4 regions of the Paenarthrobacter sp. NPDC089307 genome follow, and region 3 is predicted to be linked to each of the others. Evidence: riboswitches for the same ligand, from Rfam matches in the RefSeq annotation. Region 3 holds a riboswitch; each other region holds the start of a gene.

Region 1 (2,192 bases), 420 kb from region 3:
GTGGCTGCGGGTTCGGTGCCGTACGGGGAGCGGCCCTCTGCACGCTGCGCCAGGGCAAGGACAAAGACGGACCCGAAGTTGCGGGCCAGGAAACCCAGGAACTGGCTGCGGGCGGAAGCCGCTTTGGGCATTCCGGCGTGTTCTCCCAGGAGTTTGAGCCAGTGTGCCTCGTGCCGTCCTTCGGCCTCGGCCAAAGCCAGCAGGATCTGGCGTTCCTCCCCATCGCGGCGCTGGGCGAGCTCACGGTAGACCGCGGCTTCAGCGCGTTCGTCGGCCAAGTATTGCCGCCAGCGCCGTATGTCCGACGCCGTGGGTGCTGCGGGGTCTCCGGCCGTGTTGGCGGTTCCGGTTTCGGGGGTGGGGTCCGGAGCCGGGCTCGACGAACTGTGGGATTCCTGGTGCATCTGCACTTTATCTCCTGTGCTTGGTGGGGTTGTTGAGGCCCCATTGCACGGTCCACACTACCGCGTATTTGCGGGGATTTTTGGCTGGTATTCCTTAGCTGGAATGTTCGGTGCGCCGTAATCTCCGATCGCGGCCTGCCCTTTTGTGCGGCCTTCCTTGACCGCCGCTTGCGCCGGTGCCCAAGATGGAAGGACAGGGGCGGGGGACCTCCCCGCATTTGGCCAACGGGCCTTGAAGGGCCCACGGGACGGAGGTAGCAGCATGGACACCACCGAATCACACGCCAACTATCCGGAACGGACAACCATCGAGTCGGACCCGGCGTACGACTACGCCGAAGACCAGGAAGTGGATGAACCCTGGGTGGAGGAAGTGGACGCCCCCGAGGACGACGAACGCGTGGTGCCGATCGACGAAACCGAGGAATTCCGCGGCGAGGAAGAGGAAATCTAGGCCCCTTCCCGGCTGTCGAAGGTGAAGGTGCGTGGCTGGCCGTCCCGTTTCCCCACCGCGGCAATCGTGACCGTCAGCGTCCTGGAAGCCTCACACCACGTGGAAGGACGGACGGCCTGCGCCAGCGCGGCGGCGATCTGCCGCGGTTGGGGATGCCGGAAATGCATGGTGTTGTTCCTGGCCACTATGGTCACCGTGCCGAGGTAAAGGTCGACGGCGGGAATCACCGTGCCTGCCCGGGCGCCGGATGGGGTGCCACGGGCCGGGCGTGCGCTGCTTTGGCTGGTCTCGCTCTGGTATGGCAAGGTGCTGCTCCCGGGGAGTGTGCTCTTGCCCGCTCGGTTGTCTCAGGTCCGGGACGGGCCGCTTCCTCATCCGAACCACCCGTGAACATGGGGTTGGTGTGCGGCCAGTCGGAGCTTGGCGCCACATCTCTTGAAGCTGGGACAACAGTACCTCATACGCCCAGGCGCAAGGCGATACCCCGTGACGCAAGGCGATACCCCGTGGCGCAAGGCAGCCCTGGCTACTGCGTCCCGGACGCAAGCAAACGGCGGCGCTGCCCCGGAAAGGGGCGGCACCGCCGTCGTAAATTGCTTTATTCGGGTTCAGCTCTGTACGTTACTTGCTGCCGACCGGGTGAACTTCCGGCGGCAATTCCTCCGAAATTGCGCCGGCAACGCGCTTGTCCCAGGCTTCGCGGACAGTTGCGTCGGTAGGCGGCGTCAGCAGGGAGACCACGATGTAGACCAGCAGGGAGGCGCCGAGGCCCCAGTAGATGGGCTCGTTGGCGTAGACGCCATCTTCGCTGGGGATGGCACCAACCGCGTACATGATGAGCAGGGCAAGTGTCAGAACCGAGCCGACTGCCATGGACCATGCGGCAGCGATGCCCGTTCCGCGCTTCCAGACCAAGCCGCCAAGGATGGCGACCAGCAGGCCACCTACCAGGATGTCGTAGGCAATGGTGAGGGCGACAACCACGTCCTGGGCCGCCATGGAAATGAGTACGGCAACGATGCCCAGGCCCAGGACCCAGTAGCGGTTCGCTTTGACGTCGTGCTCGGGGTTTTCGGTGTCATCGGTGTTGATGGTCTTGCCGAACCAGCTGGCCACGAACGGGACGACGTCGGCGCGGGCCACCGTAGCGGCGGCGATCAAGGCGCCCGAAGCGGTGGACATCATGGCGGCAACGGCTGCTGCCATAACCAGGCCGCCGATGCCGACGGGCAGGATGTGTGTTGCGACCTCTGCGTAGACGACGTCCTTGCCGAGGTTGGCGACGTCGATGTTCGGGAGGGCGACGCGGGCTGCCAGGCCGATCAGGGCGCCGG
Region 2 (2,192 bases), on a different contig from region 3:
TAGCTGCGGTGGTCGTTGGCGGGTACCCAACGGCCCTCATCCACGACGTAGTCCCACCCGAGGCCGTTGCGCTTGAGTTCCTCGATGCCCGCCAGCAGCCTGGTGGCGTCCTCCAACCGGGAGCCGACGCCGAAGCTTGCCCGCAGGGAACCCGAGGGCAGCCCAAGCCGCTTGAGCAAGGGGTGGGCGCAGAAGCGGCCGTCGCGGAGGCCCACGCCGTGCTCGGCGGCCAAATATGCAGCGACCAGGCCGGCGTCGAAACCTTCCACGGAGAAGTTGACCACTCCGATGGTGTCCTCGGAATCGCTGAAGATCCGGTGGACAGTGACGCCGTCGATGGCTTCCAGGCCGTCAACGAGGTAGCTGCGGATGCCGGCTTCGTGCGCGTGCCACTCTTCCTGGTCCAGGCCCGCGATTACCTGGGTGGCCCGGGCGAGTGTTGCTGCACCCAGGACGTTGGGGGACCCGCCCTCGTGCCGTGCCGGCCCGGTGGCCCAGCTGACAGAGTCCAGACGGGCTTCGCGGACAGCGCCACCGCCTGCCAGGTGCGGGATGCCGGCGTCGAGCCAGTCCGGGCGGCCCACCACCACTCCTGCGCCGAACGGAGCGTAGAGCTTGTGCCCGGAGAAAACGATGTAGTCGATGTCTGCCTCGGAGATGTTGACCCGGCGGTGCGGAGCGAGCTGCGCGGCGTCCACTACGATCCGGGCGCCGTGCTGGTGCGCCAAGGCGGCAAGACGGGCGATGGGCAGGATCTCGCCAGTGACGTTCGAGGCGCCAGTGACGGCCAGGAGGCTGACGCCGCCCTGGGCCAGTTCGGCTTCAATCTTTTCCAGTGTCCCGGCCAAGGTGGGAGCGGCGACGACGCTGCGGTGCGGCACTCCTTGCCAGGGCAGCAGATTGGCGTGGTGCTCAATGTCCAGGTACAGGACCTCGCCAGCGAACCGGCCATCCACTTGGGGAAGGCAGCCGGCCAACAGGTTCAACGAGTCGGTGGTGTTCCGGGTGAAAATGACGGAGTCATCGGCCCGGCCACCAACGAACTCGCGCACAATGTTCCGCGAGTTTTCATAGACGGAAGTGCTGATCTGTGAGGCGAATCCTGCACCGCGATGGACGCTGGCGTAGTAGGGCAGGACCTCGTTAAGGTACGCCGAGACGATGGTCAGTGCAGGTGCCGATGCCCCGTAGTCGAGGTTGGCGTAGCGGACGTGGCCGCCCTGGATTAGCGGAGCCTGCAGCTCGGCGCCGGTGACTGCCGCAAGGGGACGCGCAGCGGCTGACAGAGGGACGGATTCGTCAACGAAAGAAGGAATGATGTTTGAGTTGAACGTGACAGTGCTCATGGGACCTCACTCAAGAGGGACCCCCGCAGGGGATCCGCGCTTGCCGCATCCGTTCCGGACCGGCCGGGTCGTCACCCGGGGCACCCCACCGCGAATGGAGGGTTGCCGGCCAGCTAACCGGGGTTTAGCGCTGGCACTCGTGACCTGTAAAAAAGGCTAAGGCACATCCGGGGACCGTTCCAAAGCCGTGGAGTTTGTTAAGCACTTTGTTACGTGGAGCGCCAAAAGCTCGTTTCGGCGAAGAAAAGACGGCGGCTGCCCACAAAAGTGGGCTGCCGCCGTCGAAAATTCGAAGAGCCGAAGGATGGCCGGGACTCAGGCCGGGGGCTGAAGCAGGTCATCCAGTCCGGGATTGAGCCGCTTGAGGACTTCCGAATGCAGGATGGAATTGGTGGCCAGGGCGTTGCCTCCAAACGGGCCGTCTTCGCCCTCCAGTGATGTGAAGCGACCGCCGGCTTCGGTAACGATGGGGACGAGGGCCGCCATGTCGTAGAGATTCAGCTCCGGTTCGCAGGCGATGTCCACAGCGCCCTCGGCCACCAGGCAATAAGACCAGAAATCCCCGTACGCGCGGGTGCGCCAGACGTCCTCGGTAAGGCCCAGGAATTCATCGAGGTTGCCGCGTTCCTTCCAGCCGGAAAGGCTGGAGTAGGACATGGAGGCGTCGGCCAGGCGGGAAACATTGGAGACCTTGAGGCGCGTTGCCGAGGCCAGGGACCTGCCCATGTACGCACCCATGTCCTTGGCGGCCCACCAACGTTTGCCCAGGGCCGGGGCGCTGACCACGCCGACTACCGGTTCGCCCTCGTCCACCAGCGCGATCAGCGTGGCCCATACCGGAACGCC
Region 3 (2,192 bases):
GACTTCGGCAAGGACCCTGAGCGCTTCCCGGGTTTCAACACCCCGGACCCCAGCTACAACGGGCTGGTATATGCCCGCGATCTCGGCAAGGACGGTGCCCTTGGCGCCAACCTCTCCTACATCCTGAAGGCCCGCGTCCAGCTTCTTCGCGACCTCGGCTCCGCAGTGGCCCCCTTCAACGCCTTCCTCATCGCCCAGGGCCTGGAGACGCTGAGCCTGCGTGTGGAACGCCATGTGGCCAACGCCACCAAGGTGGCTCAATGGCTTGAGGACCATGACGACGTCGAATCGGTCGCCTACGCGGGCTTGCCGTCCAGCCCCTGGTACGAGCGCGGCCGGAAGTACGGTCCCCAAGGCACGGGCGCCATCGTCGCTTTCAACATCAAGGGTGGCGTGGAAGCCGGAAAACGTTTCGTGGACGGGCTCGAACTGCACTCCCACGTGGCCAACATCGGCGACGTCCGCTCCCTGGTCATCCACCCGGCGTCGACCACCCACAGCCAGCTGACTGCGGAGCAGCAGCTCGTCGCCGGCGTCAACCCGGGCCTGGTCCGCCTGTCCGTTGGCATTGAGCACATCGACGACATCATTGCCGACCTTGAAGCCGGCTTCCGCGCTGCCAAGGGTGCCTGAGCAGGCGGTTCACGCACACAGCTGATACATTCAGGCCTGCCGCCCGGATCGACGATTATTCGCCGGGCGGCAGTCCAGGGTGCTCTTTGGTGAATCAAAAGAGCCCTGAACGTCACACTGGTGTCACATTCTTCGCCAGAACCATGGTGTTTTTCCTAGACTCTACGTATTAGGTCATGAGTGCCAGCAGATAGCCCCGGCTTGCTGGCCGGCAACCCTCCTTCCGCGGCGGGGTGCCCCGGGTGAGGACCTGGCCTGTTCGCACGCAAGGCGACAGGCAAGCGCGAGGTTAGGTATCAAAGGAATGACCATCACTGCTACAGCCCTTCCCAAATCCGGTGAAGAAGACGGAACAGTCAAATACGCGGGCATAGGTCCGCTGGCGCTCGAAGCCGGCGGTTACCTCCCCGACGTCGTACTGGCCTACGAAACATGGGGACAACTCAACGCAGATTGCTCCAATGCTGTCCTTATCCAACATGCCCTGACGGGAAGCACCCATGTTGCCCGCGGTGCCACGGACGAGGAAGGCTGGTGGGAGCAGCTCGTGGGGCCCGGTGCCACCATCGACACCAACCGTTTCTTCGTCATATCCATCAACATTGTGGGCGGCTGTTACGGAAGCACCGGGCCTTCCTCCAAAGCGCCCGACGGCAAGCCCTGGGGGTCGCGGTTCCCGCTGGTGACTCTTCGTGACAGCACCGTCGCCGAAGCCCGCTTGGCGGACCTGCTGGGGATTGAAGCCTGGCATGCTGTCCTGGGCGGCTCGATGGGCGGGGCCAGGGCGCTCGAATGGGCCGTTACGTACCCGGAAAGGGTCAAGCGCTGCGCCGTCATTTCGGTGGGCGCCTACAGTACTGCCGAACAAATTGCCTTCGCCCAGGCACAAACCCTCGCCATCCGGCAGGACCCGCATTTCAACAACGGGGACTACTATGGCGGCGCGGCCCCGGAACACGGCCTTGCGCTGGCCCGCCGGATCGCCCACATCACCTACCGCTCAGCCATTGAGTTGGACCTGAGGTTCGGCAGGGAAGCCCAGCACCAGGAGTCACCACTGGCTGCGGCAGTGCTGGGCGAGCGCGGACGCTACCAGGTGGAAAGCTACCTTGATCACCAAGGGACGAAGCTAGTCCGCCGATTCGATGCCAACAGCTATATCGCTATCACCGAAGCACTCATGTCCCACGACATCACGCGTGGACGCGGCACGCTGGAGGAGGCCCTTTCGCGTACGACAGCTGAATTCTTCGTAGCTGCGGTGGACACGGACAGGCTGTATTTCCCAGCCCAGTCCAGGGAACTGGCAGCGGCACTTCCGGGCGTTGTTCCGGTGCACACCATCGCGGCCCCGATCGGCCACGATGGCTTCCTCACGGAAATCGGCCAGTTGTCGGAGCAGCTTCGCGGCGCGTTCTTCGCCTGAGCCACCGGATTCCTGCGGTACCGGTGCTCAGCCGTTCATGATCTCCGCACGCTGCTTCATGTAGTCCTCCATGGCAATCTGGCCGTTGGTGAACTTCGCATCCAGCTCTGCCAGTTTCCTGGCGCGGTACCCC
Region 4 (2,192 bases), on a different contig from region 3:
GCAGCCTCGGCACGGATGGAATCGCGATAGGCCTTCATGCCGTCAACGCCGCGCGCCAAAGCGATCGCCACATCGGCGTGCCCTCCGGCGAAGGCCTTGCCCCGCGGAGAAGCGCCCGCCTGCACCAGCACGGGTTCCTCCGGCAATGGAGCCGTGTTCAGTGGCCCGCGGACCTTGAAAAAATCGCCGTCATGGTTGATCGGATGAACTTTGCTGTGGTCCGCGAACACCCCGGCTTCCACGTCCTCAAGCACCGCACCGGGTTCCCAACTCCGCCAAAGCCGCGTGACGACGTCGACGAATTCCTCCGCCTTCTCATACCGGCGGTCGTGTTCGATCTGCTGGTCAAGCCCATAGTTCTGGGCCGCGAGGTCGCTGCCCGAGGTGACCACGTTCCAACCCAGTCGCCCCTCCGAGAAGTGCTGCAGCGTGGCAAGGAGCCGGGCGGCCGTAAAGGGCGGGTAGAAGGAAGCACTGACCGTGGGCACGATCCCAAGGTGCTCCGTGGCGGACAACAAATACGGGACCAAGGCCAAGGGGTCGTGCTTGGGAGCGAAGGAGGCATGCGCCAGCGAAACCTCGGCCGTGCCGCCGTAGGTGTCGGGAACAGTGAGGGAATCTTCGATGATGAACAGGTCCAGGCCGGACTGCTCGAAGGCGCGGACGGCCTCCTGGTACAGGGCGGGCTTCTTCCAGTCATAGCCCAGGCTGTAGCCCGGAGTTCCCCAGCCCTGGACCCCGAATCCGTGCCCCACGAACCAACCAAAATGCAGCATGGGCTTGAGTGTAGAACTGCTCTGTCCGTTCACCGCGACCTGATTTCATACGAAGTTACAGGGGGTCGTACTGCGTCAATTATGCTCCCGGGACGTCTTAATTGGACCCGTACTCCAGCACCCTCCGATTACGCAACATGACGACGGCGGCGGTGACGGCCGCCGTCGTGGATGTTACGTTTTTCTTGAGTAATGAGCACCAGCGCGAAGCCCTGACTTGCTGGTCGGCAACCCTCTCTCCGGCGGGGTGCCTCAGGTGACTACTCGGCGTATCGACAACTCGAACTGCAAGCGTGACTGAGGAGCACCAGCAATGCCTGAACCCACTGAAGACAGACTCTCCTACCGCCTGATTACAGGCCCGGATACCCGCGACTTCTGCGAGCGGATCACCAACGCCCTGGCCGAGGGGTATGTGCTGCACGGCAGCCCCGCGGCCACGTTCAACGGCACCGACGTGATCGTGGCCCAGGCCGTCGTCCTGCCCGCAGCGATTGCCAGCGCCGACGCCGCAGTTGCCAACGCCGTTGACGAACTGGATACCGACGACGAAGAAGCATTCGAGGGCCACGCATGAGCTACGCAGGTGACCTGACCCCGCACGACGCGTGGGCCAAGCTTGAACAGGGCGCCATCCTGGTGGACGTCCGGACCGAGGGCGAATGGGCGCACATCGGCATTCCCGACACCAAGGCCACCGAGAACGACCCCCTGTTCATCCAGTGGAACCTCGCTGGCGGCATTCCGAATTCCCGCTTTATCGAGGACCTGCAACAGCAGGCACCTGAGGACGACGGCGTGGAGCTCGTCTTCATCTGCCGTTCCGGACAGCGGTCCGTCTCCGCCGCCATCGCCGCCACACAGGCCGGATTCACCGCCTACAACGTGCTGGAAGGCTTCGAGGGCGAGCCCGACCGTTACGGCGAGCGAACCGTGAATGGCTGGAAAAACCGTGGCCTGCCGACGAACCTGGGGACCGACTAAGTGACTTTCAATCCCGACGCCGCCGCCTGGAGCCCCGACACGCAGGCCGTTCGCGGTGGACTTGACCGCACTAATTTCCAGGAAACCGCCGAGCCCGTTTTCCTCAACTCCGGGTTCGTCTACGAATCCGCCGCCGCCGCAGAACGCGCCTTCACCGGCGAGGACGAACGCTTCGTCTACTCCCGCTACGGCAACCCGTCCGTGGCCACGTTCCAGGAGCGGCTGCGGCTGCTCGAAGGAACCGAAGCGTGCTTTGCGACGGCGTCCGGCATGTCCGCGGTTTTCACCGCCTTGGGCGCCCTGCTGGCTGCCGGCGACCGCGTGGTTGCTGCCCGCTCCCTCTTCGGCTCCTGCTTCGTGATCCTCAACGAAATCCTGCCGCGCTGGGGCGTGGAGACAGTATTTGTTGACGGCCCGGACCTGGATCAGTGG

The links. A riboswitch is a leader RNA that binds a small molecule or an ion and turns the genes downstream of it on or off. The one in region 3 is predicted to bind S-adenosylmethionine.
Region 1: linked by a shared signal. The riboswitch ahead of AB0N72_RS06620 (hypothetical protein) and the one ahead of AB0N72_RS04825 (homoserine O-acetyltransferase) in region 3 are both predicted to bind S-adenosylmethionine.
Region 2: linked by a shared signal. The riboswitch ahead of AB0N72_RS11870 (aminotransferase class V-fold PLP-dependent enzyme) and the one ahead of AB0N72_RS04825 (homoserine O-acetyltransferase) in region 3 are both predicted to bind S-adenosylmethionine.
Region 4: linked by a shared signal. The riboswitch ahead of AB0N72_RS17450 (DUF1737 domain-containing protein) and the one ahead of AB0N72_RS04825 (homoserine O-acetyltransferase) in region 3 are both predicted to bind S-adenosylmethionine.

Annotation. Positions count from the first base shown of each region.
Region 1 covers NZ_JBFBHE010000002.1:596,543-598,734, reverse strand. The annotation lists gene AB0N72_RS06630 (VIT1/CCC1 transporter family protein) at 1-404, opposite strand, end outside; gene AB0N72_RS06625 (hypothetical protein) at 667-858, shown strand; gene AB0N72_RS06620 (hypothetical protein) at 855-1,163, opposite strand; SAM riboswitch class IV at 1,180-1,299, opposite strand; gene AB0N72_RS06615 (sodium:solute symporter) at 1,480-2,192, opposite strand, start outside.
Region 2 covers NZ_JBFBHE010000004.1:339,293-341,484, forward strand. The annotation lists gene AB0N72_RS11870 (aminotransferase class V-fold PLP-dependent enzyme) at 1-1,346, opposite strand, end outside; SAM riboswitch class IV at 1,378-1,491, opposite strand; gene hisN (histidinol-phosphatase) at 1,662-2,192, opposite strand, start outside.
Region 3 covers NZ_JBFBHE010000002.1:177,736-179,927, reverse strand. The annotation lists gene AB0N72_RS04830 (bifunctional o-acetylhomoserine/o-acetylserine sulfhydrylase) at 1-633, shown strand, start outside; SAM riboswitch class IV at 806-923, shown strand; gene AB0N72_RS04825 (homoserine O-acetyltransferase) at 938-2,059, shown strand; gene AB0N72_RS04820 (hypothetical protein) at 2,087-2,192, opposite strand, start outside.
Region 4 covers NZ_JBFBHE010000007.1:84,670-86,861, reverse strand. The annotation lists gene AB0N72_RS17455 (NtaA/DmoA family FMN-dependent monooxygenase) at 1-809, opposite strand, end outside; SAM riboswitch class IV at 965-1,076, shown strand; gene AB0N72_RS17450 (DUF1737 domain-containing protein) at 1,090-1,353, shown strand; gene AB0N72_RS17445 (rhodanese-like domain-containing protein) at 1,350-1,760, shown strand; gene AB0N72_RS17440 (O-succinylhomoserine sulfhydrylase) at 1,761-2,192, shown strand, end outside.